DNA from 2 places in the Flavobacterium sp. N1736 genome. Region 1 is predicted to be linked to the other one. Evidence: riboswitches for the same ligand, from Rfam matches in the RefSeq annotation. Region 1 holds a riboswitch; the other holds the start of a gene.
The links. A riboswitch is a leader RNA that binds a small molecule or an ion and turns the genes downstream of it on or off. The one in region 1 is predicted to bind cobalamin.

Region 1 (16,167 bases):
ATACTGATTATAAATTTTAACGTACGCCCCGGCATCGGATAATTGTATATCACTTCGTATTGCTGATTGAGTACATTGTTGAGTTCTATCGTGCCTTTTAAGGCGTAATGATGTATGGCAAATGATTTTTGTACGGATAAATCATGCGTGTACCAAGGCTGTACTTCGTTTATCCTGATGTTGTTTACGTTGCCGTTGTATCTTTTTCCTACGTAAATGAAACTGTAGTTAAAATTCCAGGTTTGATAATTGGCATTTAAAATTCCTGATCCGCTGTGCCACGGTGTATACGGTATCTGATCGCCGTAGGAAGACAATTCCAGACCGCCGAATTTTGTATAATCCCTGCTTTCAGAATAGGTGTAGGTTAGATTGGCAGCGAGGATTAATTTGTCAATATGCATTCCCATAATAATAACAGATTCTATTCCCTGCCCTTTTACCTGCCCCATATTGGTCATCATCCAGCGAAATAAATTTCCTGTTGGAGCGGCAATTATTTTGTCTTTGGTATTGGTATAATAACCATCAACCTGAATGGAGAATTTGTCAAAAAAGCTTTCTTTAAAAGGTAAATTATAGGTAAAACCAATATCATATTGGTTCATATATTCGGGTTTCAAAGTACTCGAACCAACCATTGTATAATATAAATCATTAAAAGTGGGCATTCTGAAAATACGTTTTGCAAATGCTCTTAGTGTAAAATCATAGGCTTTAAACGGTGTATAACCCAGAAATAAAGCCGGAGTAAATTCTGTTTTATCGGGCGCTTTTGCATTATTTCGTACTTCTTCCTGAACGTGCGTACCTACAACGCTGCCCAAAACTTTAAATCCGCCAAGCCTGTACGAACTTGCCAGCGAAAATAATGCGGTATAACGCTGTGGATATGAAAACAGCGTTTGTATGCCTTTTCTCGTGGCATTTAATCTGTTGTATTGAAAATCTGTAGCAAGTGAAATATCCCATGAAGGCAAAATGCTGTACATATTTACTGCCGATACATAATATTCCTGCTGGTAATAACTATCGTCTGATTGTGCGCCTTCGGTTACGGTTTCGCCAAGTACATTTGTAGTATCTCTGGCGACATAATGCGTATAATCGTAAGCATATTTTGCTTTTGCCTGAAATTTATATTTAGCTGTAAAGTCTTTTATGAATGTGCCTTGCGAGAAAAAATTCTTGTCATATTGCCTAAAACCGTCCGAAAATTTATTTTCGACAATGGCGCCCGGCGCTCCTCTTTCTGAGTCATAATAATACACTTTGGCATCCCAGGAACCGTTATTTATTTTTCCGTAAAGTCCGGATTCTACTCGCAGTGCTTCAATATCGCTATTGTGTCTTGTTGCTGTGGTATCGTAAGCGATTGTTCCGTCTAAATTGTTTCTTTTATATCTGAATTTATATTGTCCGTTCGATTTAATATATTCAGAACTTACGCTCATGCTAACCTTGTCGCTTAATTTTTGTTCCCATCTAAAAGAAGGATCAAAATAATTGATTGACATTGTTTTAAACCGAACTAATACATTTGTTTTTTTATCACCTTTAAAAACAGGTCGTTTTGTTCTTAAATAAATAGTTGAAGCCGCCGCAAAATCTTTTGCCGACTGAAAAATTTCACTTTTCTGTCCGTTATACAGGGTAAGAGATTCCATATCGTCCAGAGAATATTTGCCTAAATCGGTAACTCCGTTTTGTGCATTTCCCAATTGTATGCCATCGTAAAAAACACCCACGTGATGCGTGCCCATATTACGTACATCAACCGTTTTAAGTCCGCCAAGACCGCCATAATCTTTAATTTGAGTTCCTGCAAAATAACGAAGCGCATCGGCAACATTATGGCTGGCGAGATTCTCCAGCAATTCTCCGGAAAGGCTTTGTACGGGAATTACTTCCTGATAAGGTTTTCCTTTTAAAATTACTTCTTTTAAAACCCGTAAACTATCATTAGATACTTGAGAATGAAGCAAAAACGGAACAAACAATATAAAAATGAAAAATGCTTTTTTTGTATTATACATCACTTATTTATTAAATAAACTTCGGGATGTAATCAAAAAGCAATAAGAGAGAATCCCGCCATGAGGCAGGTTCGTTTATTGTTGTTCAACTTTATTCCACGAAAGTCTTAAACTATGTGATTATGGCAGGTCTCCTGACTTGTTCTATCTTTAAACAGCCTTCTCATCCGCAGCGGGACAATGGCATTAGTAACGTTTAAAGACTTGTATAGAACTTACAGTAGCGGGTCTGTTCAGGATTTACACCTGATTCCCTTTTAACTGTTTTTCTCTTATATTTTAAGAAAAAAACAGACCAAAATCTAGCGCAAATATATAACTATCTTTATAAAAATAAATGCGAATGCATGTATTTACATTTATCTATTGGGTTTAAAATGGCTAAATGTCTTTAAAAATGATTGCACAATGCCACAGATTAAAGGATTTAAAAGATTAAAAAAAAATCCCATTTCATAGCGAAATGGGATTTTATTCAGTCTCTGTTTTCATCAGATTTATTATTTATAAAATGCTGAAACAAAACTATTTTTTAGGCGTTGGAGCATCGCTTTTAGAATCCGGATCACTTTCCTGATTACCTTCATTTACTCTTGTTGTACCTCGCGTTCCTGAATTTAGTGATGTGCTGTCTCCTGCTTTTATTGCATCAGAATCTGTTCTTACTGTAGTTCCGGTAGCCGAATTGGTCTTACAGGAAAATGACAATACCAGTAACATAACAATTACCAGCAATTTTGAGTTTAATATCGTTTTCATAATTACATTTTTTAAAGTTTATATAATACTTCTCAAATTTAATTATACTAACAGCGTATCCGTTTCAAGATTTTAATTATTTATTACACAATTAAATGTAAATCAGTATTTTACATTCATTAAACTGTGAGCAACAAACGATGACAAAAATGATTATCAGTTAAATATTTTATCAAGCTCAATAATCGTAGTTCCCTTCAGAAGTACTTTTGGCGACTTTGCTAATTTCTGAGCCAAAATATATGTTGGCATTGGTTTGAATTTTTTAAACAAACCTATTGCATTGGCGACATTTAGAATTTTTGCCGAAATTTTTTCACCAAATCGATCTGTATCAGGTCTTAAAAGCAAACCGGGCCTGAAAATAATATATTGCTCAAAATGAAGTTCGGCGATTTGATCTTCGAGTTTTCCTTTAATTTGAGAATAATAGACATTGCTTTTTGCAGAAGCACCATAAGAAGATAACAGGACAAAAGACGAAACTCCATTTTCTTTGGCTGCTTTGGCAAATCCTGCGGGAATCTCAAAATCGATCTTCCATTGATTTTCTTTCGAACCTGCTGTTTTAAGGGTTGTTCCTAAACAAGAGAAAATAACATCGCCAACAATTAACTCTTTGTAATTGTCTATTTTAGAGAAATCGACAATTTGCTCTGTTAGTTTTGGATGTGATTTTCCGGTTGGTCGTCTCACAAAAATCACTACAGATTCATACTCTTTGTCTGCTAAAAGTTCATCAACAAGAAGTTCTCCCGTTGCGCCAGTTGCACCAATAACTAATGCTTTCATATTTTTAATTTTTTAAATAATAATTTCTAATAAAATTTCAGACCAATTAATAAACGGGATCGATATTAAAATCGACGGTATAAAGTTTCATAGGCAACGCTTTTCCTCTTAAAAGTATTTCGCCCTGATGTTTATACGTTACAGGCAAATTTTCGGGCAAAACTTCTTTCATCGCTTCTGAAACTACAAAATCATGGTTAAAATCATTGCATTTACATTGAATTCTTGATGTTGTATTGAGAAGATCGCCGTGATAGACAATTTCCTTTTTTACTTTTCCTACCCAGGTTGTAACGGCGTTTCCGATGTGCATTCCGGCTTTAAATTTCGGAATTCTGTTGTAGGTTTTCAAATAATATTCTTGTCTTTTGTTAATGCATTGCTTCAAAAGATAAAAACAATACAGACAACGCTGCTCTTTTAAACCTGTTGCCGTTTTCCAGGTCAGAATAATTTCATCTCCGGCATATTGATAGACTTCGGCACGTGAAGCCAGAATTGCATCGGTAAAATCGTTGAATAAATCCTGTAATAATTTACTATACAATATATCGCCCAATTCTTCTGCCATTGTTGTGGATGATTTTACATCGACAAACATAAAAATTCGCTCTTCCTGCATAGGACGATGATAGCGTCCGGTAAAATAATTGGAAAAAAATCTGTTGCTTAAAAGACTGCTTATTTCTAAAAATAGAATTAAAAAAATAGATGCAGCCAATGAAAACACAAAGTCCTCAAAAAGACGAATCCTGATATACTTACTTAAAGCTTCCTGATAACTAAAATGTCCTAAAACTTCGGCAAATACAAGTACAAAAAAAAGCAAAAATAATAAGATGCAAATACTATAAATAAGTGCTTTTAAGATTGTACTTACTATAAAGGAATAAGTGTTTAGTCTGATAAGTATTTTCTCAAAAGTAATCACAATAAAACTGATGGAAACTCCAATAATTGTACCCGGTAAAAGCCTTAAATGTTCATAATCTGCTCCGGCATTGCTAATTTTAGTGTAAAACAAACCTATTATAGCGCCAGCAATAATTGCTTTAAAAATCAGATTGTATTTTTGATAAAAAGGTATCTTCGGCAATTCCATATTGGGTTATATTGATTGAATTTAAAGCTACTTTTTCATAATTTATTTGAAATAATAAATAAAAAAACACTATTCTAATCAAAAGTAATACAGAATATTAAGTATAAAAAATTAATTAATAACAATATCCAAATTAAATTTACAGCTCTGAAATGAGGCTAATTTCAATAATAACAAGCGGTAAAAGAAAAATTTCGATGACCGCTTGTAAAAATTTAAACTGTTGCAGGCTCTTTATAAGTTTTCCAATCTGTATAACCATGCGTACCTAATCCGTAATGCAAATCACGATTTGGCGGAGTCAAATCCCAGTTGTTTTGCAAACGTTCCACTAAATCCGGATTAGAAATAAAAGGCTCGCCAAATCCCGCAATATCAATTGTTCCGGCATCGATAAGCTGTTCTGATTTTTCTTTGTCCATACCGCCTGCAAGAATGATTACACCATCATACCACGAACGAAAACGTTCTATAAAACCATCAGGCAAAGCATGACTTCCTTTTGAAAGCTGATCCATTAAATGGATATAGACTATATTTCTTTTCTTTAATTCTTTGGCTAAATATCGATATGTTGCTTCTATTTCGTGATAATGAGGCAAATCTCCCAAACCTCCGTATGGCGTTAATCGAATACCTGTTTTTTCGTTACCGACAGCTTCAATTACTGCATCAACAATTTCCAGTAAAAATCTGGAACGGTTTTCAATATTCCCGCCATATTGATCGGTACGATTGTTTACAAAAGGATTTAAAAATTGTTCGACCAAATAACCATTTGCACCATGAATTTCTACGCCGTCAAAACCTGCTTCAATGGCATTTTTAGCTGCATTGACAAAATCGTTTATAACATCTTTCACTTCACTTGTAGATAATGCTTTAGGCTTTGATGCCGGAACAAAACCTTCAACTCCGTTTTCATTATATCCCCAAGCCGAAGTATTGTTTGCCTGAATATCTGACGGACCAACCGGAGCAATTCCGTTTGGCTGGTTTGATGTGTGAGAAACTCTTCCTACGTGCCATAATTGAGAAAATATTGTGCTGTCTTTTTTGTGTACGGCAGCTGTTACTTTTTTCCAGCCTTCAACTTGTTCCGGCGTATATAATCCGGGAATGTAAAGTACTCCTTTTGCTGTTGCAGAAATTGCTGTTCCTTCTGTAATAATTAAGCCTGCACCTGCTCGCTGTTTGTAATATTGTGCGTTATTCTCGTTTGGAATCCCGTCTTCATTTCGTGCTCTTGTCATTGGTGCCATAGAAATACGATTTTTTAGTTGTAAAAAACCAATTTGTGCGGGCTTAAAAATATCTGTTTTCATAATCTATTTTAACTTGTAATTATTGTATTGTTTTTTAATCGTTGTACTTATTTTAAACACATAGAAACATAGATTTTTTTTAATTAAAAAAAGCGTTTCACTTGTATTAACAAACATAGAACTATGTGTTTGAGGTGTTTTTATGATTTGATAGTGAAGAAAAATCTTCTTCACTATCAAAATCTATTTTTGTTTTCCTGTAAAGGATTACTACTTATTTTTTAATCAACCAGCTTTCAACGGCTCTTGAAAAATCGGCTACATCAATTGGGTGTCTGCTTGTAATAATGTTTCCATCGGTTACAACCGTGTCTTCAATTACTGTTCCTCCGGCATTTTTCAAATCTGACTGGATGTTCCAGTATCCTGTTAATTTTCTTCCTTTTAAGATATCTGCAGATGCCAAAACCACCGGAGCGTGACATATCGCTGCGATCAGTTTTCCTGATTTATTAAAGTCCTGAATGAATTTAATTACATCTTTGTCATAACGAAGATTATCAGGATTCCAGGCTCCACCGGGAATAAATACGGCATCATAATCACCCACTTTTATCTGATCTGCTGTTTTGTCAAATTTTATCCATCCAACCGGCTGTAAGTATTGAATTGCCATTACGTGCGTTTTTGCCATTTCAGGAAATGCAAGCCCGTATCTTTCCGGAGCCGGATTGTATTTAGGCGCAACGATTTCTACTTCTGCTCCTAATTTTTTAAAATACCAAACCGGACCTGTTAATTCGATTTCTTCAAAACCGTCTGCTACAAGAACTGCAATTTTCTTTCCTTTTAGAACTGTTTTGTCTTGTACCGGAGTAAAAAAGAACGCTTTTAAAGCTTCGTTTCCTGGTGCATTTAATAATTTTGTTACGGGCATATTTACCACTGCCGATTGAGTAGATAATTGATTTACAACTTCTAACTCGTTACTGTAATTTGTTTTCATTTCTTTCGTTTTTACTTTTACCTGAGATTCTACATTTAATATTGCAAATACACTTAGAATACTTGCTGCGATAATTTGTTTACTTGTTTTCATTTTTTTTAAGATTTAATATTAATAGTTGTGGTTAAAATTTGATGTTGTTATTCGCGGGTAAGCGGTGCAAATTCTATCAGATTGTGAATTCCATCCTGAAACGGCTGTTTTTTTATACTCGTATTCAGGTAATCAATCACGGGCTGAATAGGCGGAAAATTCAGATGATACTGGAATGCATCGTTGCTTCTAAATTTCTCGAAAGTCACAAACTGTGTACTATCATCGTTTAATTGCGATAATTGATAAGTTACTACGCCGGGTTCGCTTCTAAACTGAGGCATTGCCGTGTGATAGACATTTTTAAAGTTTTCTTCGGTACCCGGTTTTGCATCTACAAAAAGCATAATGGTTAACTGTTTGTCTTCTGTTTTACTGGTTTTGCGCCATTCTTGTTTTGAAAGCGGCTCTAAATCTTGTACGTAGATTACTTTTTCAGGTTTAACTAATGCCGTTTTTTCTAATGTATTTATGGCTTTAGCTTTTGAATTGGTTTTGAATTTATTGAACTCATTTTGATTTGTCCAACGTTCAAACAACCAAATTACCGTCTGATTATCTTGTTCGAAATAAGCTTCTGACATAATATTGCTGTCTTTCGAAAGAGATTCTAAAACATAGCCACTAAGTGCTTTTTGAAATTTCTCCTGAAATTCCTTTTTTACTTCATAACGTGTAATTACTGCTGTCATTTTCTGATTTTTAAGTTCTTGAACAGAAGTTTTATTTAAAGATTTAGTTGAATTTTGTGCTGCTGCAAATGTGCTGCACAATGCAAATAGCGCTGTAAAAAAATGCATAGCTATTTGAGAAACTGAGCTTGTTTTTGCTGTCATAACGTATTGATTTTAATAGTGATTTATTGCTTTTCAGAAAAAACATTACTTTTAAGTTTGTAATGCTTTAAGATGTACCAAAATTATTACCAAATGCATCCTCAGGGCAAGGAAGCAAATCACTAAAAAAGTGTGATTTAGACCACTTTATAGAGTTAGTGATTTATTATTATTTTTCTAAATTACTCATTTTCAGTTTATTTACCAATTTTTAGAAGTAAATCTGATACAGTTTTTGGTTGTGCCAAAAACGGAGAATGACTTGTATTTATCTGAAACACCGTTTTTATTCCGGCAGCCGCTATCATTTGATCCTGAAGTTTTGGAGAAATTACTTTGTCTTTTGTTGTTTTGATATACACTTTTTCTACACTTCCAAAATTTTCATTTGTCAATACCGCTTTATCACCAAAAGGAATCGCCGGTTCAGTACGATAATTATCAACTACACTTTGCTTTGCGCTTGTATTACCGTCACTGATAAAAAGATTCGTTAAATCAGTCGCTTTTACATCAAGCGTTAAATGATCTGCAGATTCTATAAGTGAAGGCCCTAAAATCGAATCAGGATCCGTCATTGCCAGATCGCCAATTGATTGTCCTGATTTTGGCAGGAAAGCACCAATATAAACCAGTTTGCTAATTTTTGACGGAACGCTTTCTGCAACAGCCGTTACAACCATACCGCCCATACTGTGACCTACCAAAATAACTTTGCCATCTACTTTTGAAAGTTCGCTGATTACTTTGTCGCGATACGCATTGATCGACAGGTTTTGCGGAGGTGTTTTATCCGTTCCGTGTCCCGGAAGTTCGATAACAATCACGCGATTTCCGTTTTTAATTAAATCTGCTTTTACCTCGTTCCAAACATAAGGCGCCTGCCACGCACCGTGAACAAGAACATAAGTTTGTGATGTAGTGTTGTTGTTTTCTTCATTATTCGTACATGATGCAAATAATGAAAACGTTGAAAACACAAATACTCCTGTGAGTATTTTAGAAATTGTTTTTTTCATTGTATTAAGTTTTAAATTTTTGTGCCTACTTTTTTTGACGGTGTTCGGCTTTTCCGTATTTCTTAAATTATTTGTCTTTATTATTGATTTTTAAATCGTTGTGCTTATTCAACACATAGAAACATAGCTATGTTTGTTTAAACAAGTGAAACGTCTTTGAGCAATTACAAAATCTATGTTTCTATGTGTTAAACAATTATGCTCAACAGTGTGTTGAAATATTTATGCTCAACAATCTTTTTTTTATTCTTTTAAAAGAAAATTATCCGGTGCAGGAATATCAAATCCGTTTAAAATCAACGCAATAAGACTATAACCGCCAATTAAAAAGTATAATTCTGCAACACCATCCTGACCCAGAAGATTCACGGCATGTTTATACGTTGAATCCGGAATAATTTTGCCGTTAACCAAGGCATATGCGATATTGTGGGCGATAATTTCCTTTTCATCTAATCCGTTTGGATGTCCGCCAGCAGCAAGTATTGCGATCGTATTTTGCGGAATTCCAAATGTTTCGGCCATAATTTCATGAGCATACAATTCGAAACGAGCGCCATAAAATCCGCCAACGGTTAAAATAACCACTTCACGCAAGGCTTTTGGAAGTGTTGCCTGAGTATCCAGCGTTCTTAAAAAGCTTAAAGCCGGCACACCAAATTGAGGATAATGCAACATCGGAATAAAAGGTCCGAGCAATGCGCCATTTGCATCGAGCATATTGACCTGACTCTGGCTATTGCCAATAAGGTTTGCAATTTCATCGTGTACAAATCGTAATTCTCCGCTAAGTTTTTCCGGTTGTAATGGGTTGATTCGCATGGTTTCTGTTTTTAAATGTTTTTAAAATCTCCTGTAAATTGTCCGTCGATAAGAATAAAAGCGATTCGGCAATTTTTGCCTGATCTGTTTGCCCAAGCATGATTAGTTCCTGCCTGAATCACTATGTCTCCGGCTTTAACTACTGTTTCTGCTCGATCAAGAATCATGGTGATTTCGCCTTCAAGTACAATTCCGTAATCAAGCGTTTCAGTTCTGTGCATTAATGGATGCGGCGCTCCTTTATGAGAAGTTGAGGCGCTTTCGTCTCCCATATCCTTAAATTTAGCCGATGCATCTGCGTCTGAAAGATTTCTGATTTCTTCACCTTCAGGCGGAAAATCAATTACTCTTATACGTGTTCCGTTTTTTGGCGGCGGTAACACTAAACTTTTTTCATCTGTTTCATCTGGCTGAGAATGAATTAATGCCGGAGTTTCTAAAGTGTGCCAAACTTCAAAAAACGTTGGGCCTCCGGGTCCGCCTATAAGTTGAGATAATGTTGGCGGAGCATCAGATACAATAATTGCTTTTCCATCTGTATCGTGACCTGTCACAATACGTCTAAATGTTTTTTGTGATTCCATGATTTCTTATTTTTAATTGTTTTTTTTATTTCTAAATACAAAAACTCCTAAATAATGAAACAGTAAACCTGTTCCCCATGCTGCGGTTTGCCATAAAGGCCATAAATATGTTTTGTCTGTAAAAAACCATATTGTCCAAATGATCGGAATGGTTAATACATATACTAATAAGTGAATTCTGAAACCTTTTTTGGGATTGATTTGAGCAACTTTGTACTCGTTTTCTAAATGTCTCATGATGTTGATTTTTAATGGTTTGAATTATTTTTATTTAAGTTGTTTTCCTAATTGTTCTACTTTTTTTAACCACTTATTTCGTTGGCTTTCAGTTGATTTTCTTATAAAACCAAAAGTGGAAAATTTGATAGGGTCAAATCCTACGTAACCAAAAACAATGTCTTTAAGGATTTGATATTGTGATGCGCGATAGATTATGTAAAACCACCATTTTGGCGTATCCATTGTAACAAGAAGTCTTAAACTTTTGCCTTTTAAAAGTTTTTCGGGGAAGATTTTTCCTGAATGATGTTTGAATGCGAAGTCCGGCAGAAAAATTCTGTCTATAAATCCTTTGGTAACGGCAGGCATAAAACCCCACCAGTTTGGATAAGACAAAACAACATGATCTGCCCACTGGATAAGTTCCTGTGAATGGATTAAATCGTCTTCGAGTTGTAATGTTTCTCCGTTTTTATATCCATCAGCAAGATTTACATTAAAATCAAGTTCAGAGATATAAATCGTTTTACAGTTTGCACCTGTAGTTTCAACTCCTTTTCTGTAAGCGTCTAATAATGCATTACAAAAAGAATTTTGAGAAGGATGCCCAAGTATAAGTAAGATATTCGTTTTCATTGCAGTTCATTTAATTTGACACTGCAAAGATTTTAAATATTAGAGAGGTGTTCCTGACACAAAAGTGTCAAAAATTACTTATGGGCTAATTTTTGGCGAATTCTTGTAAGTGATTGTCTCTCAATGCCAAGAAAACTGCAAAGATGAGAAATAGATATTCTGTTAAACAGCGCTGCATGTCCTTTTATGAAGTCAAGATAACGTTCTTCGGCAGTTTGAAATATGAAGCTTTCGATTCGTGCCTGCTGCCTTTTTAAAATTTCTTCGGCAACCAAACGTCCGTATTTTTCAAAACCCGGTAAATTTTCATAAATCCATTGCAGGTTTTCGTATGAGATACAAACTAAAGTCGTTGGTTCTAAGCACTGTATATTATATTTACTGGGTTGTCGCGTGATAAAAGCAGGATAATGCGTGGCATAATCACCTTCGGTATAAAAACCAACTGTGATTTCGTTTCCTTCTTTATCTACAAAAGAAGACCGCACTAATCCGTTTGCTATAAAACCAATTGCTTTTTGGACTTTACCAAATTGAAGAAAAAAGTCCTTTCTATTTAAATTTTCAATGGTAACTCTGGCTGCAAACTGCAAAAGTTCATCATCTGTTATATCAGGACAAATTTTCCTAACCGATTTTAAAAAAATATCAGTTCCAGTTTCCATATTGATGTTATTTAAGAATATAGTTTTGAAATCTCTTTAACAAAAATAAAGAAAATACATTATAGTCATGGCGACCTGAAAAAATTCACAGCTAAAAAATTAAACATAAAATCCGATTCCTTTGTACTCGTTTTTCCATAAATCCATATATTTACGTTTTTAGTTGGTAAATTAATTCATAAGAATATCGAATCTTATCGCGTTAAGCCAAATAATTTTAAGCAGTCAAGATGGAAAATCACACCGTATCAATAACATCGTTACCTCTGGGTGATAATCCGATACCGAACAATATAATAAAGAAAGCCGATTTACTACCGGATCCGGAATCGCGTTTGGACTCTATGGAAATGAAAGAAAAACCTCTGGGTGACACTGCTATTCCGTTTAGAGATTTGACAGATGTGGCCAGTAAAAAAGAAAGCATTGCCCGAATTATTGACAAACTGGATGTTGAAAATAGTATTCGATATCAAAAAACCATCGAAGATACGTATTGCAATGTGTACTCTTATGATTACTGCTATTTCTCTAAAGTTTATCTTCCAACAGTTTGGTGGAAACCCGAATTTCTAGAAAAAGTTTTACAAGGACAGGAAATAGAAGCTGTTTTTGAACAAACCGTAGATCGTATTTACTCCAGCGCCATACACGATTGGTTTTTAGAATGGGGAGCAAGTTTTGGCTGGAAAAGAATGTTTACTGTTGATGAAATTCAGAATAAAGTGAATGCAAATGGCGGAATTGGAATAATTTGTGCCAAAAGAAAAATAAAAGGACTTTCCGGACATATAGTTCCTGTTATTCCCGAAAATGATTCGAATAAAGCATATCGTGAAAACGAAAAAGTAGTATATCCTTTACAATCTCAAGCAGGAAAACTGAATTATAATTATTTTTCGGAAGTACGAAAAGATTGGTGGAATGATGCGTTATATTCGTCACACGTGTTTTATTACCATGAATAAATAAAACAATTAAAAACATTTCAAAAAAATATTGATTTTCAGTATTTTAACTACTTGGAAATGACATAATAAAAAACTACTTTTGCAACTTGGAAAAAACAAGAATAGTAAAAGTTGCAACTCCACTATTCATCTTCTTAAATTATTGATATAAAAGCAATTAATAATTTTATAACCTCATTATAAAATTTTACTTTTTTATCAGTTTTTCAGTTGATTCAAGTACACAATTTCTGAGATTAAAAATAGATTCCTGCAATTTTAAAAGTAAAATAAAACTTTTAATGGAAGCAAACCAATATGCTTAACCGTTAAAAAGCCTTTTTGCCTCTGATTTTGAACAGATTCTATTTCCGAATAAAAATAATGACTTTAAGAACTTTAATTTAACCATAAAAAAAGAAAGCTAGTATAAATGAAAGACAATCAGACAAAAAAATATTATTGGGGAATTGGATTAGAAAACGAAACCTATATGCAATTTGAAGAATCCCTAATAGTTTCTGGTGAGTTTATACAAGAAAAAATTGGTTTTGAGAAATATAGTATCGATTATAGAAAATGTTATAAACCGGAAAGCCTTGCTCCTATTTTGAAGAAAGCTTTTGGTTTGACTGAAAACTATAAAGTAAGCCGAATGATGAATAGTCATTCGCTGGAAAAACTCGATATAAACTATCAGCACAAAACTTTATCGCCGATAAAACCATTAATTGATACCGAAAATGGTGAAGTAATCGCTGAACCAACTGAAAACCCTGAATATCTTGGTAAATCGATCATGGAACTTTTTCTTGAAGATCAGCCATATAATATTCAGAGTATGATTACCCAAAGAAATAAAACGATGGGTTCTGTACATTTTGATGGTGATTCTATCGAATTCGTAACCAAGTATTTTGAAAACAGAACAATTGCTGATTCCTGCAAGGAATTGAAAGCGACCAAAAAATTGTTTCTTGATAAAATCAATGAATCCTCTGTTTTAAACGGAAAATTGAATTTTCCGGATTATAACAATGGTCTTAATATGTTCATGACAAACCAAGAAAATCTGGTTTTGTTTAATAACGGAACGTATCATTTTCATATTACTTTGCCGTCGTTAACAGAAGACAGCAGAATTGTTGATTACAATGATTTTGAAAAAACACACGCCAATGCCATTTATTTATTGCAATGGTTTGAGCCGTTTTTCATAGCAACTCTTGGAAGCCCGGATATTATGGGCGTGATAAGCGATAAATACAGTCTGGACAAAAAATTTACTTTGGGTTCTATGCGAAATGCAATGTCGCGTTACATTGGCGTAGGAACATATAATAAAGCAATGCCAAAAGGCAAAATTTTAACCTATAATGTGGACGATTTTAGAAAATTACTAAAATTTGAAAAAGAAGAAAACATTTGGTGGCGCGATCAGATTGAAGCTGAAATGGAATATGAAATGCTTTCGGAAGTTGGTCTTGATTTTAATCAGGAAAAAATGTACCAAAGTGGTTTTGAATTCAGAAGTTTTGATGAGTTTCCGGCGGAATACTTAAATGATGTCCTTTTTTCTATAATTCTAATCTGTGAGCATTCTTTAAATCTGCCTGATGTGCAATGGGCGCATGATAGTAAGGCGTGGAATAATCTGGTTTTTAAAACTTTAAAAATGGGTTACGCAACTGAAATCAATGAAGATGAAAAAGCTGAAGTGTTGAATTTACTTCAATTATTAAATCCGTCAGCTGCTAATTACAACACGCTAAAAGCTGAATTTGAAGCAATCGTACTATTAGAAGAATTTTTCTTTAAAATCCTGGCTGTTTTACATGAAAAATACAAAGACAACAACATTTGTTTAGATGCTATGTGCGGACAAAAAACAAGTTCTCCGCCAAAATGGGATAACTTTAATAAATACCAAACTGAAAGACATTTGAAGCAAATTGGCTCTTTTTGTGATAATTAAAATTTAAATAATTTTTCGTCACTATAAATCATAAAAAAATCCCATCAAGAAAATTTTTCTTTTTGGGATTTTTTATATTTAAAAAGTACATTACGCTACTTCTTCTACTTTTAAGATTTCCAGTTTAAGATTTCCTTTTTTAGCAGGCCATTCTACAACGTTTCCTTCTTTATATCCTACCATTGCTATACCTTCATCAGAAAGAATAGAAATTCTGTTTTTACTTACTTTGTTTTTCTCAGGACCTACAAACACAACCGTTTTTTCTTCATTGGTTGCACAATCTTTATAAGTTACTCTTCGGTTTACTGAAACAATATCTTCCGGTAAATCTCTTCTTAATACCTGTGTGGCTTTTTTAAGTTCATGAAGCAATAATACTTCTTCTTCTATTGTTACTTTTTTTCTTCTTACGTGATCTTTAATTAAATCGTATATTCCTGTTGTTAAAATAATATTTTGTGATTGTGACATAACTTTCTTGTTTGCTCCCATATTCATAGGTAAGATAATAACTCATCATTAAATTTCTAATAGCTGTTGTGTAGTTTGAATTCAATGATATCCTAATCCCAATGAAAATTGAAGATTAAATAAATGAGCAGCCCGGTTGAAGGAATCCCTGTCCAGAGTTTTGACAGGGCTTAATTAATAAACTCTTTCGAACTTTTTAAGAAAGTATCGTCATGCAAATATAACAACGTGCCCATAAGGCGCATCAAGTGATTATTCGTAAAATAAAAATTTGAAATAGTCATTATTATATATGCATTTAATTGTGCGCAAGTTACCGCTTTTTTTTGAAAGAAAAAACATATAAAATAATAATAAAACGTTAACATCAAACCTATCAACCATATACATCAAATTTATTATTACAAAAACAAAAGGACAGCTGTAAAAACCGTCCCTTAATATTAATTCAAATATAAAATTATCTCATTATCTCATTTTCTAATTATCTAATCTTCTAATTACCCCAATTATCTAATTTACATTTCAAGGTATAATCTGATCATTTCTTAACTGAGCAAACAACTCAAAAAACGAATCTTTGGTGTCTTTATACCCTGCAAAACCAAGTTTTCTACTTCCTGACATATCTGTCATCACTTCTAACGGACGTCCTAAATCAAGATCTGTATGCCATGCAGATGCCAACTGAGACAAATCGCCTTCAATTAATTGATGTTGTTCTTTAATTTCTTTCCAAACAGCCTGTTTTTGATTCAATACGATTTCAAGTGGTTTTATAGTTCCATTATAACCTTCATATTCAATTTGAAACCATTCGGCTATTTTCGGCCAAAGCCATTTCCATCTAAAAACATCTCCATTTGTGATATTAAAAGCCTGATTGTGAGCTTCAGGATTAATTGCAGACCAAATAATCTGATCTGCGAGAATT
Region 2 (16,167 bases), 1.7 Mb from region 1:
GTTTATATTCCTTAATGTATTGTACACTTCCAATACCTACATTAACGTTGTTTGATAATAAGGCCAAAGCTTTTTGCGTTGCTGCGAGAGCTTCTTCCGGATCATTATAGGTTCCTAATTCTGATTGCGCTACAACCGGAGCTGTATTTTTTTCGCTTACATAAAAATAGGTTCCAATCGATAGTAAAACAACAACAGAAGCTGCAATTGATAACCACGCCACATTTCGTTTCTTGTCCCGAGACTTCGGGAGTGGTATTTCATGTGTTGATTTTTGTTGTTTTACCTGAGAGAAATAACCAAACATTGGTTTGTACTGCTCTAAATGCTGCGCAACATTTGGTGAAGAAAAATAGTCTTTTAATTGATTTTCTTCGGCAATAGTAGTTTCTCCCTGAAAGTATTTTTCTAATATATCTTCTATTTTATTTAATTCCATAACGGTGTGTATTAAGCATTGATTCTCTAATTTTTTTTCTCGCTCTCGAAAGTGCTACTCGTATAGCCGTTTCATTCATATCGACAATTTTCGCAATTTCATCAAATTCATATTGTTCAACATCGCGTAACTGAATTAATATTTGCTGCTGTTCCGGCAGCTGGCTCATTATTTTTTCTACCCATTCTAAACTATCAATATCTTCCAGTTTTTTGTCTAATTGCGGCTCACGATCTGTAAAATTGTTATGCACGATTTTAAGATTTCCGGCTCTTTTAGATTTTAACTGATCCAGACAATAATTTTTGGTCATTGTCATCGCTACAGCTTCAATATTATTATAAGCATCTAAGTTGTCTTTTTTGCTCCATAATTTAACCATTACTTCCTGAGTGGCATCTTCAGCTTCTTCGGTACTGGTAAGTAATCGTTTTGCCAGACGAAAAACTTTGTCTTTAAAAGGATTAATTAATTCTATAAATACAACTTGGTTCATCTTTTGGTTCATTTTGGTTTTTGGCTGGTTAATGACAACTCCCTGTTTTGATCATATTAATGATGAATTAAGGATCGTTTTCATTTTATAAACAAACTATTATTAGAGCGTTTATATAGTCAAGACGAGGCACTATTATTTTTGTTACAGCAGTAATGAAATTTTTTTACTGAAAAAAAGCAACAAATTTATAAATGTTAAAACTAAAGATAGTATTTTTACGTTAATACAATATCGAAACGTATTTTTATGAAAACAATATTAAGAAGTGTCCTGCTAATATTTTTATTAGCCTTTGCTTTGCAATCCTGCGAAGATGAGGATGATGTTGCCGCGCCAGCTGACTTGCAGGTAAATGATTTTGTCTGGAAAGGGCTGAATGCATTTTACTTATGGCAAGCTGATGTACCTAATTTGGCAGATGATCGTTTTAGCAATCAAGATGCTCTCAACTCTTTTTTACGAGGATATTCTAAACCGGAAGATTTATTTGAAGATTTATTAAATAAACCGGTGAGCAAATATCCAATTAATGCAATTGACCGTTTTAGCTGGATTGTTGATGACTATACGGTTTTAGAACAGGAACTAAACGGAATTAGTAAAAACAATGGTGTAGATTTTAGGCTTAGCAGAATTTCTGAAGGATCTAATGACGTAGTGGGTTATGTGCGTTATATTATTGCTAATTCTGATGCATCAACTAAAAATATTAAAAGAGGTGATTTCTTTACGCAGGTAAACGGAACAAAACTTACAATTTCAAATTACGAAACATTATTACTGGATAGCGAAAACTATACTTTAAATTTTGCTGATTATACCCAATCAGGTTTTGTCTTAAACGGCAAATCTGTTAATTTAACAAAAACAACACTAGAAGAAAACCCTATTTTAATTAATAAGGTAATAAATTCAGGGGGGCATAAAATAGGGTATTTAATGTATAATGGCTTTTATTCGGGTTATGATGACAGATTAAATGATGCTTTTGGAGAATTAAAAGCACAAGGCGCTACAGATTTAGTTTTAGATTTAAGATATAATGGGGGAGGTTCTGTTACTAGCGCAACACGCTTAGCTAGTTTGATTACAGGTCAGTTTGAGGGTAAAGTTTTCTCGAAAATGCAATATAACCTGAAACTAATGGCAGGAATGAATGCAAAGGACTTAGATGACTTAAATATAAAATTTGTAAAAGAGCTAGGAGAAGGAGGACCTGCCTTAAATAGTTTAAACCTTTCGAAAGTATATATTTTAACAACAGATAATACGGCATCGGCAAGTGAGTTGGTTATAAATGGATTAAAACCTTATATCACGGTTGTGCAGATTGGTGAAGTTACAGTAGGTAAAAATGTTGGTTCGTTTACAGTTTATGACTCACCAAGTTATTTGAGTAAAACGAATATTAATCCAAATCATAAATACGCGATGCAGCCTTTGGTTTTAAAAATTTCAAATGTAGATGGTTTTGGTGATTATACCAGCGGTTTAACGCCAACGTATGTGCAGACAGAGTATGTAACAAGTTATGGTGTTTTAGGAGATGTAAACGAGCCATACTTAGCCACTGCAATATCTAAAATTACCGGTGCAACAGCAAAAAGAATTCAGGATGATGAAAAATTGGTTCTGCCTTATTTTAGTGATTCTAAAAAAATAAACGGAATAAGAAACGAAATGTATTTAGAGAGTGCTCCAAAAGATTTTTTAAGGGCATTAAAATAGAATAACAAATAAAAAGGCTTTCAGTGATGAAAGCCTTTTTTTTCCAAAAAAAATAAAAAAATAAATAAAGTATAATTCGATTTTACTGCAAGAATATTTTGAAATACTCTTTTAGCTGTTTTTATTAATTATTAAAGTAAAAACCGTTTGGTATTATTCCCACACTAAATTCCTTAGTAAATGTTCCTGTTAAAGAATAGATATAAATATTTCCGGGATCTTGATAGTTTCCTGCATCAGCCAAATAAATTTTGTCATTTTTTACTGCAAAACCATATAGGGTGGTCACTTTTTCAGCTTTAAATGTTTGAATTGTAGGCAATGTTGCAGCAGTTGTAGCTGTAGTATAAACATTGCTGTCAATTGTATAATAAATTTTATTGTTATTAATATCCATAAAACCAGGATGAGTTAAATCTGGAAAAGTAAGTGTCGATGTAATGGTATTATTACTCAGATTTACTTTTACAATTTTACCCGCAGTTTCAGGTGCTGCATAAAATGGTCTTCCATCACACAACACATACAAAGTTCCGTTGTCTTTAACTAATGAACTAGGAACGTCTCCAACAACAATGTTTGTTACAACTGTATTGGTAGCAGAATTAATTACAGTTAATGAATTTCCCTGATTATAACCGCCTTTGTGAGCTACATAAAGTTTTCCGTCATTCTCGATTATTTTTTCAGGACCTTCAACTACAGGAATTTTTGTAGCACTTACAACGTTTGTAGCAAGATCAAGAACCGCTACATAATCATCTGTGTCAAGCAATGGATCTCCCCAGTTTGTAATGTATCCTTTTCCGTTTGCAAAAGCAATAAATCTTGGGTTGTTTAAATTTGCAGTAATCGTAGCAACACTTTTAAAAGTATATCTGTTTACTACTTCAATTTTATTAGAATTATTTACAACTAAATAAGCTAAATCTCCATTAAAACCCAAAGATTCTGGTACATCACCTGTCACTTTTCCTGAATTTACTAATGAAAAAACATTGTTTTCGATTTGTAAATCATCAGATAAATACGAAACGATTCCATTAGCTTTTTTAATATTTCCTTCATTTACAATAAATAACCCGCCTTCGTAATCGCCTCTGGCTTCTTGTGTATTGTCATCATCGTTGCTACATGACACGAAAAATGCCGAGCTTATTATGGTTACTAAAAATAGTTTGTTCAATCTTTTCATGGTATTTAAAAATTAAGGTTTATGTATATCGTGTAATTTCTTCCCGGCATTTGTCTGTTTATGATTGGTTGGTAGTTTTCATTCCAAACATTAAGGACTTTAAAGCCAAGTTTGTATGTATTCTTTTTTCCAAAGTCATAATCAACGCCAATATTGCCAATGTTATAATCTTTTACTCTTGTAGCAGGATTATTAAACGGAGTGCTGTAAACTTCTCCATTGTATAAATATTGAAAATAAGAAGACAGTTTTTTCCAGTTGTATGAAACTGATCCTGTCAATTTATGGTAAGGAACGTAGATTAATTGTTTGTAAACAGATTCTCCTTTTATTAATTGTTTGCTTTCAGAAACGGTATAAGCATAGGTTCCGTTAATCGTAAAATTGTTGTTTCCTATTTTTGGTTTCCATTCTGCTAAAACTTCTGCGCCATAAGCTCTTACTTTGTCTGTGTTTTCAGGAGACCACGCATCACCGCTTCCTTGCCTCGGAACCCAGCGTAATAAGTCTTTGATAGCATTATAATAGGCAGTTACAGAAACAGAAAAATTCTTTATAAAAAACTCATTGCCAATTTCAGCCTGATATGAAGTTTCGGGTTTTAGATCAGGATTGCCGCTTCCTTCCCAAAACAAATCATTATAAGTGGGCATTCTGAAATTTTTTGAAGCATTAAATTTCACACGATAGAAATCAGTAAACTGATACCGTGTTCCAAATGAAAACAGAAACGGATTACCATAATTATCTGTTACTTCCTGGCGAATACTGGCATTATAATCCCATTTCTCCGTTACTAAATGACTTAGTAACAAACTAGCCGAACCAACTTCTCGCTTTACATTATCGATACTTGAACCATAACCTTTATTACGACTATAGTCGACAATAGCATTTAGTTTAATTTTATCATTTACATCAAAAGCCAAATCATATTTTATAATCGATGTTTCGACTTTTCCATAAGTGAATAATTCTGAAGTAATACTTGGAAAATATTTATATGATTCACCAATATGTGCTAATTTCAATTTTGAAGTAAAACGATTAAAAAGACTTTCCCATTCTAATAAATTTCGGGTGTTAAAATCGTTATATTTTGTTTTGCTCTCTGTAGGTGTAGCCAAAGAAAAATGACGTTCAGAATCGTAAAACTGGCTGTATGCTTTTATAGTATTTTTAGCGTCTATTTTATAGCCAAAAGTCGTATTCATACTGGTGTTATAATAATCACCATTTATGTTTCTTTCATTTGAATTACCGGGATATTTAAAATCATTATCCGAGCTGTTTCTTGAAATATTTACTTGTAAACTATATTTGTTAGACGAAACAATAGCGCGGTAATTGGCACTCAAAGTATTGTAGCTTCCCAAACTAAAAAATACCTGATTAGAGAATTCATCTTTAAATCTCAAATCATTATTCAGGTGAATACTTCCTCCAATGGCACTGCTTCCGTATAAAACGCTTCCTCCACCGGCTTTTACAGTAATTGAATTAAAATCTCTGGTTCCGATAGTATTAAAATCGGCCTCACCTAAAAATTGTGAATTGATATTTATTCCGTTCCAGATAACAGCGGTTTGCGCACCCGTTGTTCCTCTAAAAGAAGGTGATGAAGTCATTCCTAAACCATTTTCTTTAAAATAAATAACAGTATTGTAATTTAAAAGTGACGTTAAAGAAGATGAGTTTTTATTGATAACAGAATCATTTAAAACCTGAACTGATTGTGAATTGGAGTATTTTTTAAGATTAACATCAGAAACTATAACTTCTCTAAGTTTATTAACAGAGTCATTTTGCGCCGAAATAAATTGGCACAGCAATAGTAAACAAAATGTAAAACGTTTTTTTAAAGTCATAATTTCTACACTCTTTTTCCCGAGAGTTCGATATTTGTTACAAAGGCAGGTCTCCTGGCTCGCGTCTTGTTGTTTACCTTCCCACTCGCGGGGCGAGCAGTGGTTTGTAGTTAACAACAAGCATTCTTTTCAGAATAAAGCTTACAGTTGCGGGTACAGCTCAAGAATTTACTTGATTCCCTTTTAATGTGTTTCAATAAAACACAACCTTAATTTCCTGCAAAGATAAAGTTAAAATCGTCGAATGTTCAAATTTGTTTCACTTTTTGTATCAAATTTTCAACAAAAGGATGTTTAAAGTACTATTTTTATTACTTGTCCAAAATCAACTTTATTTTGAAATGCGTCTTTTAAAGGCAATGAGTTATAATGACATAAAATACTTCTAACTACTCCGGCGTGAGAAACTATAATAACAGGCTTGTCTTTATTTTTTACTATTTGATCAGATAAAAAGTCTCCAACTCTTTTATGCAGTTCAGTAAAAGATTCACCGTTTGAAGCCGGAATATTTACAAAATCTTCCATCCACGGATTTAGTTGTTCAGGCGGAATAGTATTCCAGTTTTTCATTTCCCAATCACCAAAGTTCATTTCCTTCAGCCGATCATCTTCATTATAAGAAATGGTTTTTATTTTATTCTGAATGTATTTTGCTAAAACCGTACAGCGTTTTAACGGACTTGAGAAAATAATTGCTTCGACAGGTAATTGCGAAATAATGTTTTCGAAAACCAAATCAAATGGTTCAGCAATCAAAACATCCGATTGTCCGTAACAGACTCCTTTTTCGCAAATTGTTTCGGTATGGCGAATTAGATAAACTTCCATAAAAAAAGAATACTTAAATAATACATAACCTCACAAATTTGTTGCGTAGCGCCAAGACAATCTCCGGTATAACCATCAATCCATTTTTGAAAATAGCGAGCCAGAAAATAACGCGTTATAAAAACAGGAATTATAGCAAATAGAATTTTATAGTTAAAATAGGAGAGTGCCAATAAAGGAATTAATCCAAAGAAAAAAGCGCCAAAAACTTCTTTCCAACTGTGTTTATTCGCAATTGGTTTACTTTTGCTTGAAGCATCTTCCCTTGAATATTCATGTGTAAATATGATCGAAATTGCAGCCAGCCGACTCAAAGCATGAGCAGAAACGAATAAAATAAATATCAGAAAAAGAGAATTGTTATCGGTAAAAAGTAAAATAACTTCTGAAAGTAATTTGAATTTTAATAAAAACAATAAAACCAAACCAATTGCTCCGTAAGCACCAATGGCGCTATCTTTCATAATTGTCAGAATTTTTTCTTTAGTCCAGCCTCCGCCAAAACCATCGCAGACATCAGCAAATCCATCTTCATGAAAAGCTCCGGTTGTTAATACAGACGTTATAATTGCTAAAATAACAGCAGTTTCTGTTGATAGAAAAAAAGAAAAAAGATAGAAAGCAAAAAACGAAATACTGCCAACAATCCATCCAATAAAAGGAAAATATCTCGTGGCTTTATTTAAATAATCAGGATTATGATCGATGTTTTTCGGGCAGGGAATTCTGGTATAGAACATTAAACAGGTAAAGAAAATATGTAGTTCTTTTTTCATTAAGATTGTGTTTTTAATTTAGTTTGTCATTGCGAGGAACGAAGCAATCTCACTAATAACGGATTCAGCGAATGTGATTGCGTCGTTCCTCGCAATGACAAAAGTTACTTCCTACTAACACCGGCACTTTCAAAACTCGCCATTTCATTTAAAAAGGCTTCTGCCGATTTTAAAATGGGAAAAGCAATAGCGCAACCCGTTCCTTCGCCCAAACGAAGATCAAGATTTAAAATGGGTTTTACATTTAAATAATCAAGCAATTTTTGATGTGCTTTTTCGGCAGAACAATGACAAAAAACAGCATTTTTTATAATGTCGGGATTTATTTTGAATGCAATTAAAAAAGCTACACTACAAATAAAACCATCTACCAGAATAATCATTTTGTTTTCAAAAGCAGTCAGCATTCCGCTGGCAATCTGCATGATTTCAAAACCGCCAAAATAGGCAAGCTGCTGCATTAATTCGGTCTGACCAGAATAATTTTCGATTGCTTTTTTAAGAATATCCTGTTTTTGAATCAGTTTTTCATTTTCAACACCAGTTCCTTTTCCAACACACTCTTCAAGAGAAAAACCAGTTAAGAGACTCATTAAAACAGAAGCAGTTGAGGTATTTCCAATTCCCATTTCACCAAAACCGATGCAATTCGAACCTGTTTTTGCAATATCTTCAACAATAGATTTTCCTTTTTCAAAACACAATTGTAATTCTTCTTCGCTCATTGCCGGAATATGTAGAAAGGACTGCGTTCCTTTGGCGATTTTAGCGTTAATTAAATTTGCATTCGTCGGAAAATCATAATTGACGCCTGCATCTACAATAGATAATTGAATGTTGTTTTGCTTACAAAAAATGTTAATTGCTGCGCCGCCATCGAGAAAATTACCAACCATTTGCCTCGTTACATCTTGTGGATAAGCACTTACGCCATGATTTGCGATTCCGTGATCTGCGGCAAAAACAACAATATTTGGGTTTATAATTTTTGGTTCCAGAGTTTCAAAAACAGTTCCTAGCTGAAAAGCCAAAGCTTCTAAAGTGCCTAAAGCACCAATTGGTTTGGTTTTAGAATCTATTTTTTCCTGCAAAAGGGTATTGAAATTATCTGAGTTTTCGACCCCTGTTTTATCCTTAAATTGAAGATCAGAAACATAATTTTCAGAAACATTTTTGATTTCGGTACAATCCGGAGCTTCTGATTTTTGTTTCCAGTGCAATTGCTGAAGCATGGGCTGATTATCGTAATTTGTAGCTGGTTTTCCTATGCAGAAATAACCCAAAGGCTCAATATTTTCAGGTAAATTGAGTATCTTTTTAAACTGATAATAATTCAAAATCGAAACCCATCCCATACCATATCCTTGTTCTGTAAGCGAAAGCCAAATATTTTGAGCTGCGCAAACCGAACTAAATTTTACAGCCTCATTACTGCCAACAGTTCCAATCGTAAATTGATTTAAAACAGATCTGTCATAAGCAATAATAAGGCCGATTGGTGCTTCTTCAATTGCCTCCAGTTTCAGTGATTTATAATGCTGTTTTTGTTCGGGATTATCTGTTAATTCTTCTGCTTTTTTATTATAGTCCAAAAACAAATCTTTAATCGCACATTTTACTTCGGCCGATTTAATAATATAATATCGTGTAGCGTCCGTAAGTCCAACCGAAGGCGCCCAATGTCCCGCCTGTAAAGCTTTTTCTATAACTTCATCAGGAACTTCATCGGTTGTAAAATGTCGGGTATCGCGACGCGATTTTAGTATATCATCTAAATAGCTCATAATTTTTCAATATCAATTGCAAAGTTCAATATCAGCTTCAAAATTAATTTCAGTAAATCGAAAATGAAATTAAAATAGTATCATTTGAAGTTATGTAAAGTTAAGGCAGCGTTTTGGAATTTTACTATTGAAATTTCTTTATTATTGATTTTTGTAATTGCTATTGATTTTTGTAATTGACATTGAACTTTGCAATTGTTAACCTTTAATTTTAACCGGAATTCCGGAAACCATCAACACAACTTCATCTGCTTTTGAAGCCAGAAACTGATTCATCCAGCCTTGTAATTCTGTAAATTTTCTGCCAATATGAGTTTCTGCATGAACGCCCATTCCTATTTCATTTGTAACGATAATCAGTGTTACATTCTTCTGATCTGCAATCGAAAGAAATTCCCTTTTTACTTCTTCCAGACTAAGGTTTACATCATTATCAGTGTCAACAAAAAAGTTGGTCAGCCAAAGCGTAACGCAATCAATCAATACTGTTTTTCCTGAAAAATCAAGTTCGCTAAAATATTTATCATTTTCAATATTAGTCCAGCGTTCATCACGTTCTTGTTTGTGTCGGTTAATTCTATGCTGAAAATCATCGTCCCACTTTCTGGCTGTTGCAACATAAATTGGAGAATTTGAAAGCTGCAAAGCCAAACTTTGTGCATAACTGCTTTTTCCTGATCGTTCGCCGCCGGTAATTAAGTAAATCATTTTTAATTTTTAATTTTGAGTTTTGAGTTATGAATTATAATGGCGTTCCCTACGGTCGGGCTATCCACTATATCTTTTATTTTTTTAAAGAAAAAAAATAAAAGGATATCGTTTCTATCCCTAACGCAAAAGACCAATTGAATTTTTAAGAAGTAAAGTACAATTTATAATTAACAATTATTGATAAGGGCAATGCCGACATTTGTTTTCGCAGCAAGTTCCTCTTTTTAGATGAAACCAGGCTGTAAAAACATAATTGCCATTTTCGATATAATAATCAATATCTTCAATTAGTTTTTCGGTTTTTGGTAAAGATAAGGCTTTATTTTGGAGTGCTTTTTGAGGCGTCATTGTTTCTATATACGCATCAATTTTGTCCATACAAGCTTCTTTAAAACACGAAGGACAAAGGCAATCGCCTCCTTCAGAAAGATTGAAAATAGGAGGGTACTCATTACACCAACATTTGTTTTCAACAGAAATATCTCCGCAACTAAATCCAGAGTCGCAACTAGAGCAAATTTTGGTTTTTGTGGTATTCATATATAAGGTAAAAGATAAATTTGGTTTTTGTAAGAATAAAGGTAAATAAAAAATTTATAAATTACGCTACCTTTGTCGTTATTGAAAACGCAATTATCAAATCATATCATCTGAAATCACTGATGATGATGCTGAAAAATAGCGATACAGAGTCTCTAAAAGCAATATGACCTACAATATGAAACATTTATTCTCTAAATTTATTTTTGTTTTATCTTTTTTTCTTCTGGTTGGATGTAAAAAAAATGAAACAACAGAGCTTGTAAAATCTGAAATTCCACAAAATAGTATCGAGTTTGCTTCGGGACTTTCGATTGTAAAACACGACGGTTATTCTGTCGTTACAGTTACAGATCCCTGGCCGGATGCAAATGCAAAATTCACTTATATTTTAAAAGAAAAAGAAGCTAAAGTACCGGATAGTCTGCAAAAATATACCACTATAAAAGTGCCTTTAGAATCTGTTGTTGTAACATCGACAACAAATATTCCGTTTTTGGAAATGCTTGATGTTGAAGATAAATTAGTTGGTTTTCCCCACACCGATTATATTTCTTCAGAAAGAACAAGAGCCCTGATCGATAAAGGTTTAGTTAAAAATGTAGGACAAAACGAAAAATTAAATATTGAACAATTAATAGAATTATCACCGGATTTGATTGTTACTTTTGGTGTTGACAACAACAATGCAATGTTGGATAATTTGAAAAAAAGCGGTTTAAATGTTTTTATTCAGGCTGATTGGATGGAACAATCACCTCTTGGAAAAGCAGAATGGATTAAACTTTACGGAGCCTTATTTGGTAAAGAAGACAAAGCAAAGGAATTGTTTGATAAAATTGTTGAAAGCTACAATCAGGCGAAAAAATTAGTGGCTGATAAACCTGCCGCTTCAACAGTTTTATATGGCTCTATGTACGAAGATGTTTGGTATGTAGCAAAAGGAAATAGCTGGGTTGCACAATTTATGAATGATGCTCACGCCAATTATTTATGGGCAGATTTAAAAGGAACAGGAAGCGAAGGTTTGTCTTTTGAAAAAGTACTGGTTAAAGCCAAAACGGCTAATTTCTGGATCGCTTCAGGTTCGTTTAAAACGTTAGACGAATTCGGGAAAAGCAATCCGCATTATACACAATTTGACGCTTTTACTTCAAAAAATGTATACACTTTTGAAGGCAAATTTGGAGCAACCGGCGGAACAGTTTATTACGAATTGGCACCAAGCCGTCCGGATTTAGTGCTGAAAGATTTCATTAAGATTTTTCATCCTGATTTATTGCCAAGTTATGAGTTTACTTTCGCCTCTAAATTAAATTAATTGATAAATTCAAAGCGCAATATAATCCTGTTTTCTGTACTTGGTTTAGCACTTTTATTTATGTTTTTTCTGGACATAAGTTTGGGCTCCATTACCATTCCGTTCAAAGAAGTTTACACCAGTTTAACAGGCGGTCAGGCCAGTAAATCAACCTGGGAATATATTATCATTAACTATCGTTTGCCAAAAGCGATAACAGCCTTTTTGGTTGGCGTGGGATTATCGATAAGCGGTTTGCTCATGCAGACATTATTCAGGAATCCGTTAGCAGGTCCAGATGTTTTAGGTTTAACATCCGGAGCAATTTTAGCGGTTGCCATTGTTATTTTGGGCGCAGGATTTTTGCCGGTATTTTTAAAAACTATTTTACTATCACCATACGGAATCGTCCTTGCATCAACATTAGGGAGTGTTTCGGTTTTATTATTGGTTTTGCTTGTAGCGCAGCGATTGCGAAATACAATGGCTATTTTAATTGTCGGACTTATGTTTGGCAGTTTTACAAGCGCCATTGTGGGCGTTTTAACCTATTTTAGTTCAGCAGAACAATTACAAAAATTTACCTTTTGGTCATTAGGAAGTCTTGGTAATCTTTCCTGGACATCGATTTCTGTTTTGGCAGTTTGTGTGGGTTTTGGTTTGCTTTTAAGTGCAGGAAGCATCAAACCTTTAAACGCATTACTTTTAGGTGAAAATTATGCTAAAAGCATGGGTTTGAATTATAAAAAAGCACAGCTAATTATCATATTTGCAACAAGTATTCTGGCAGGAAGTATAACGGCTTTTACCGGCCCTATTGCTTTTATAGGTTTGGCGGTTCCGCATATTGCAAAGCTGACTTTTCAAACGAGTAATCACGCAGTTTTATATTGGAGCACGCTTTTTTATGGCGGAATAATTATGTTGTTTTGCGATATCGCTTCTCAATTACCGGGATTAGAAACCACGTTGCCAATTAATGCAATTACGTCTATAATTGGTGCGCCGGTTGTAGTTTGGCTATTAATGCGAAAAAGAAATTTTCAGTAAATTTATCTGCCACAGATTACACAAATTCTCACAGATTATAAAATCAATTCAATCTTATAATCTGTGGCAAAAAAAACTTAGCAACTTAGTATCTCAGCAACTTTTAAAAATGATAAATATTTTAAAAACTTCAAATTTAAACATTGGCTATAAGTCCAAGAAAGCAACTGTGACTATTGCTGAAAATCTAAATTTGAATTTATTTTCAGGAAAACTTATTGCTTTGATTGGTGCCAACGGAATTGGGAAATCAACATTATTAAGAACCATTACGGGAATTCAACAGCCGTTATCAGGAAATGTTTTTCTAAATAATAAAAATATAAATACGTATAAACCATTAGAATTAGCTCAAAATCTAAGTTTGGTTTTAACCGAAAAATTACCGCCAAGCAATCTTTCTGTTTTTGAACTCGTTGCTTTAGGAAGACAGCCTTATACAAATTGGATTGGAACTTTAACAGAAACAGATATTGAGAAAGTTCACGAAGCAATGCAATTGACTCAAATCGAACATTTAGCTGCAAAAAGACATTACGAAATTAGCGACGGACAATTGCAAAAAGTTTTAATTGCCAGAGCTTTGGCGCAGGATACACCGCTTATTATTCTGGACGAACCTACAACGCATCTTGATTTATTACACAAAGTTTCGTTATTTAAATTGCTGAAAAAACTAACTGAGGAAACCCAAAAATGTATTTTGTTTTCGACACACGATATTGATTTGGCGATTCAGTTAAGTGATGAAATGATTATTATGACACCGGAAATGGTTGTTCAGGATGAACCTTGTAATTTAATTTCAAAAGGAAGTTTTGCAACTTTATTCAAAGATGAACATATTGTTTTTGATGCAGAAAAAGGGAAGTTTGTAATTAGTTAAAATGTTGAATCGGTTAATCGTTTATTTGTTTAAGCGATCCTGCAAGGTTTTCAAAACCTTGTAGGTATTTTTTAAGTATTCAAATGAAAATCTAGTTATACCTACAAGGTTAAAAAAACCTTGCAGGAAATCGGATTATAAGTGCGATTAAACATTTAAACAAATAAACGATTAAACTTTCTTCAACCCAATTTGCCTTTTAGCTTCGCCAACCACAAAAGCTACAGAATTTGCAATATTAAAACTGCGAATTAATTTTGACATCGGAATCGTTAAATGATTTTCAAAACGGGCTAAAACTTCTTTGCTTAAACCAACACTTTCTTTTCCGAAAACCAACCAGTCACCATCCTGAAAATCAGTTTCTAAATACGATTTTTCAGCATGAGAACTCATCAAAAAAACACGAGACAGATCAGGGATCTGTTGAATCCATTCTTCTATATTTTGATATTCGGTAACATCAAGATGTACCCAATAATCCAACCCCGAACGTTTCAGGTTTTTGTCATTAATTACAAATCCAAAAGGATGAATTAAATGCAGCCTGCTTTCGGTTCCTACACATAATCTCCCAATATTTCCGGTATTGTTTGGTATTTCCGGTTCTACAAGAACAACGTTTAGCATTATCGTTATTTGTTTATTCGTTTATTTGAAAATTCGGGAATTATCTAATTTTCAAATTGACACATTTTCTAATTCTAATTAATTCTCTAATTTAAAATCGGGAACTTCTACAACTTCTCCGGCTTTTAAGTTTTGCAAATATACATTTCCTATTCGAACACGAACCAATCTAAGAGTTGGAAAACCAACTGCAGCGGTCATTTTTCGAACCTGACGAAATTTGCCTTCATTTACAGTAATTGATGCCCACGAAGTTGGTCCGTGGCGTTCGTCTCTGATTTTTTTTGCTCTTGGTCCAAAATCAGGAATTTCTGTAACGATAAATGCAGAGCAGGGTTTTGTTTTGTATTTTCCGCCTTCGAAACCAATTTCAACACCTTTTTGTAATTGTTCAATTGCTTCGGGAGTTATAACGCCGTCTACCTGAACGTAATATTCCTTATCAACTTTTTTGCTTCTTATTTGTTCGCTTACTTTTCCGTCAGTAGTCAATAAAAGTAAACCTTCAGAATCTTCGTCAAGTCTGCCAATTGCCATTGTTCCTTCAGGAAAATCATTTAATTCGCCCAGAAGCTTTTTCTTTCTTTTTAATTCATATATAAATTGACTTAAATAACCGTAAGGTTTAAAAAGAATGAAGTGTTTGTGCATGCTGTATTTTTTATTTGCAAAGATAACTTTGTTTGAATAGTAAAACCAATTATCCAAAAGCAATGTTAAATGACTTATTTCTAAAATTTAAAATACGTAATATTAAGGTACTAATGCTAAAAATAATGCTATGGAAAATAATGATCTGGGTTCTAAAAAAATAAACGGAACACAAAAAAATATAGACGAATCTAAAGGAAAAAATATTTCTCACGATACAGAATTACATGAATCAGAACTTAAAAAAGAAGTTGTAACAGATTCTGATGGAAATAAAGAAGTTGTTGAAAGAGCCAGAAACGAAAATGAGGTTATAGATAAAGTTTCTGATAAGGTAAATACCAAAAATGCAAATGCAAATCGTGGTGTTGCCACAGAAGAAGAAGCAAAGAAAACGGTCGAAAACAAAGACAGAAATTCGGATGTTACGTCTAATCGTTATCCAAATTCGAATCCGGAAAGTCATAAAGACAGAGGAAATATGAAATTAGATGAAGATAATAAATAGTGAAAATGACTTGATTTACGTCATTTTATGACACTGCGATATAAGTATTTTCATATAGGTTTTAAAAAGCTATCTTGTCATGAGGTAGCTTTTTTTATGCATTATAGTTTTTTCAAAGAAATATAAAACTAAGATTTATTGTGTTAAAAAATAAATTCACGTTAATTCGTACAATAATATATAATCTCGCAAAGTCAATATTTATCTGTGAATAATTGAATTTAGATGTGAATAATTTAGTTTTTGTTATAATATGTTCATAAAACGAAAAGCAATAAGTTTAAGTTTTGACAATATTCTGTTAACTTTAAAGACTTTAAATTTGATTTCTAAAAACGCTATTTTTTAAACACATGAAAAACATCTACTCATTTCGCCACTTGCTGGCATTTTTAAGTTTTTTTTATTGCATTTCGGGAAGTCTTTTTGCCCAGACAATGCCAACAGCTAAATCTTTGCCTTATCAGCAGGATTTCTCGTTTGCTGCTACAATAACAGCATATCCGGATGGATTTCAAGGCTGGACAGCTGCTGTATTACCAGGTTCTACATATAATGTAAGCGGTACTATAGTTGCCGATAGACCTTTAGTAGCAAGTAGTACGGCAGCTACGAATAGTGGAAATTTTCATAATTACAATGGTAAAATTGGATTTTTGAATAATGGTTCTCTTGATTTGGCAATTGGATTCGCTATCAACGCCACAAATCAGAAAGGTATTCAGGTTAAATATGATGCGATGACAATACGTAATCCTTATGGTACAGGAA

Region 2: another riboswitch for cobalamin. It lies ahead of OLM54_RS11965 (TonB-dependent receptor plug domain-containing protein); the one in region 1 lies ahead of OLM54_RS04925 (TonB-dependent receptor).

What each region holds. Positions count from the first base shown of each region.
Region 1 covers NZ_CP109994.1:1,111,231-1,127,397, reverse strand. The annotation lists gene OLM54_RS04925 (TonB-dependent receptor) at 1-2,036, opposite strand, end outside; cobalamin riboswitch at 2,143-2,351, opposite strand; gene OLM54_RS04920 (hypothetical protein) at 2,562-2,795, opposite strand; gene OLM54_RS04915 (NAD(P)H-binding protein) at 2,952-3,587, opposite strand; gene OLM54_RS04910 (adenylate/guanylate cyclase domain-containing protein) at 3,634-4,689, opposite strand; gene OLM54_RS04905 (alkene reductase) at 4,905-6,014, opposite strand; gene OLM54_RS04900 (DJ-1/PfpI/YhbO family deglycase/protease) at 6,229-7,053, opposite strand; gene OLM54_RS04895 (putative quinol monooxygenase) at 7,101-7,889, opposite strand; gene OLM54_RS04890 (alpha/beta fold hydrolase) at 8,087-8,908, opposite strand; gene OLM54_RS04885 (carboxymuconolactone decarboxylase family protein) at 9,152-9,730, opposite strand; gene OLM54_RS04880 (cupin domain-containing protein) at 9,742-10,314, opposite strand; gene OLM54_RS04875 (2TM domain-containing protein) at 10,327-10,551, opposite strand; gene OLM54_RS04870 (NAD(P)H-dependent oxidoreductase) at 10,582-11,169, opposite strand; gene OLM54_RS04865 (Crp/Fnr family transcriptional regulator) at 11,244-11,834, opposite strand; gene OLM54_RS04860 (hypothetical protein) at 12,065-12,802, shown strand; gene OLM54_RS04855 (hypothetical protein) at 13,218-14,759, shown strand; gene OLM54_RS04850 (GreA/GreB family elongation factor) at 14,850-15,233, opposite strand; gene OLM54_RS04845 (SDR family oxidoreductase) at 15,759-16,167, opposite strand, start outside.
Region 2 covers NZ_CP109994.1:2,830,468-2,846,634, reverse strand. The annotation lists gene OLM54_RS11985 (hypothetical protein) at 1-439, opposite strand, end outside; gene OLM54_RS11980 (RNA polymerase sigma factor) at 426-935, opposite strand; gene OLM54_RS11975 (S41 family peptidase) at 1,185-2,666, shown strand; gene OLM54_RS11970 (YncE family protein) at 2,791-3,861, opposite strand; gene OLM54_RS11965 (TonB-dependent receptor plug domain-containing protein) at 3,867-5,729, opposite strand; cobalamin riboswitch at 5,756-5,956, opposite strand; gene cobC (alpha-ribazole phosphatase) at 6,024-6,560, opposite strand; gene OLM54_RS11955 (adenosylcobinamide-GDP ribazoletransferase) at 6,545-7,336, opposite strand; gene cobT (nicotinate-nucleotide--dimethylbenzimidazole phosphoribosyltransferase) at 7,441-9,120, opposite strand; gene cobU (bifunctional adenosylcobinamide kinase/adenosylcobinamide-phosphate guanylyltransferase) at 9,319-9,828, opposite strand; gene OLM54_RS11940 (DUF5522 domain-containing protein) at 10,006-10,209, opposite strand; gene OLM54_RS11935 (ABC transporter substrate-binding protein) at 10,550-11,692, shown strand; gene OLM54_RS11930 (iron ABC transporter permease) at 11,693-12,721, shown strand; gene OLM54_RS11925 (ABC transporter ATP-binding protein) at 12,831-13,607, shown strand; gene OLM54_RS11920 (tRNA (cytidine(34)-2'-O)-methyltransferase) at 13,779-14,237, opposite strand; gene OLM54_RS11915 (pseudouridine synthase) at 14,316-14,888, opposite strand; gene OLM54_RS11910 (hypothetical protein) at 15,019-15,396, shown strand; gene OLM54_RS11905 (T9SS-dependent choice-of-anchor J family protein) at 15,750-16,167, shown strand, end outside.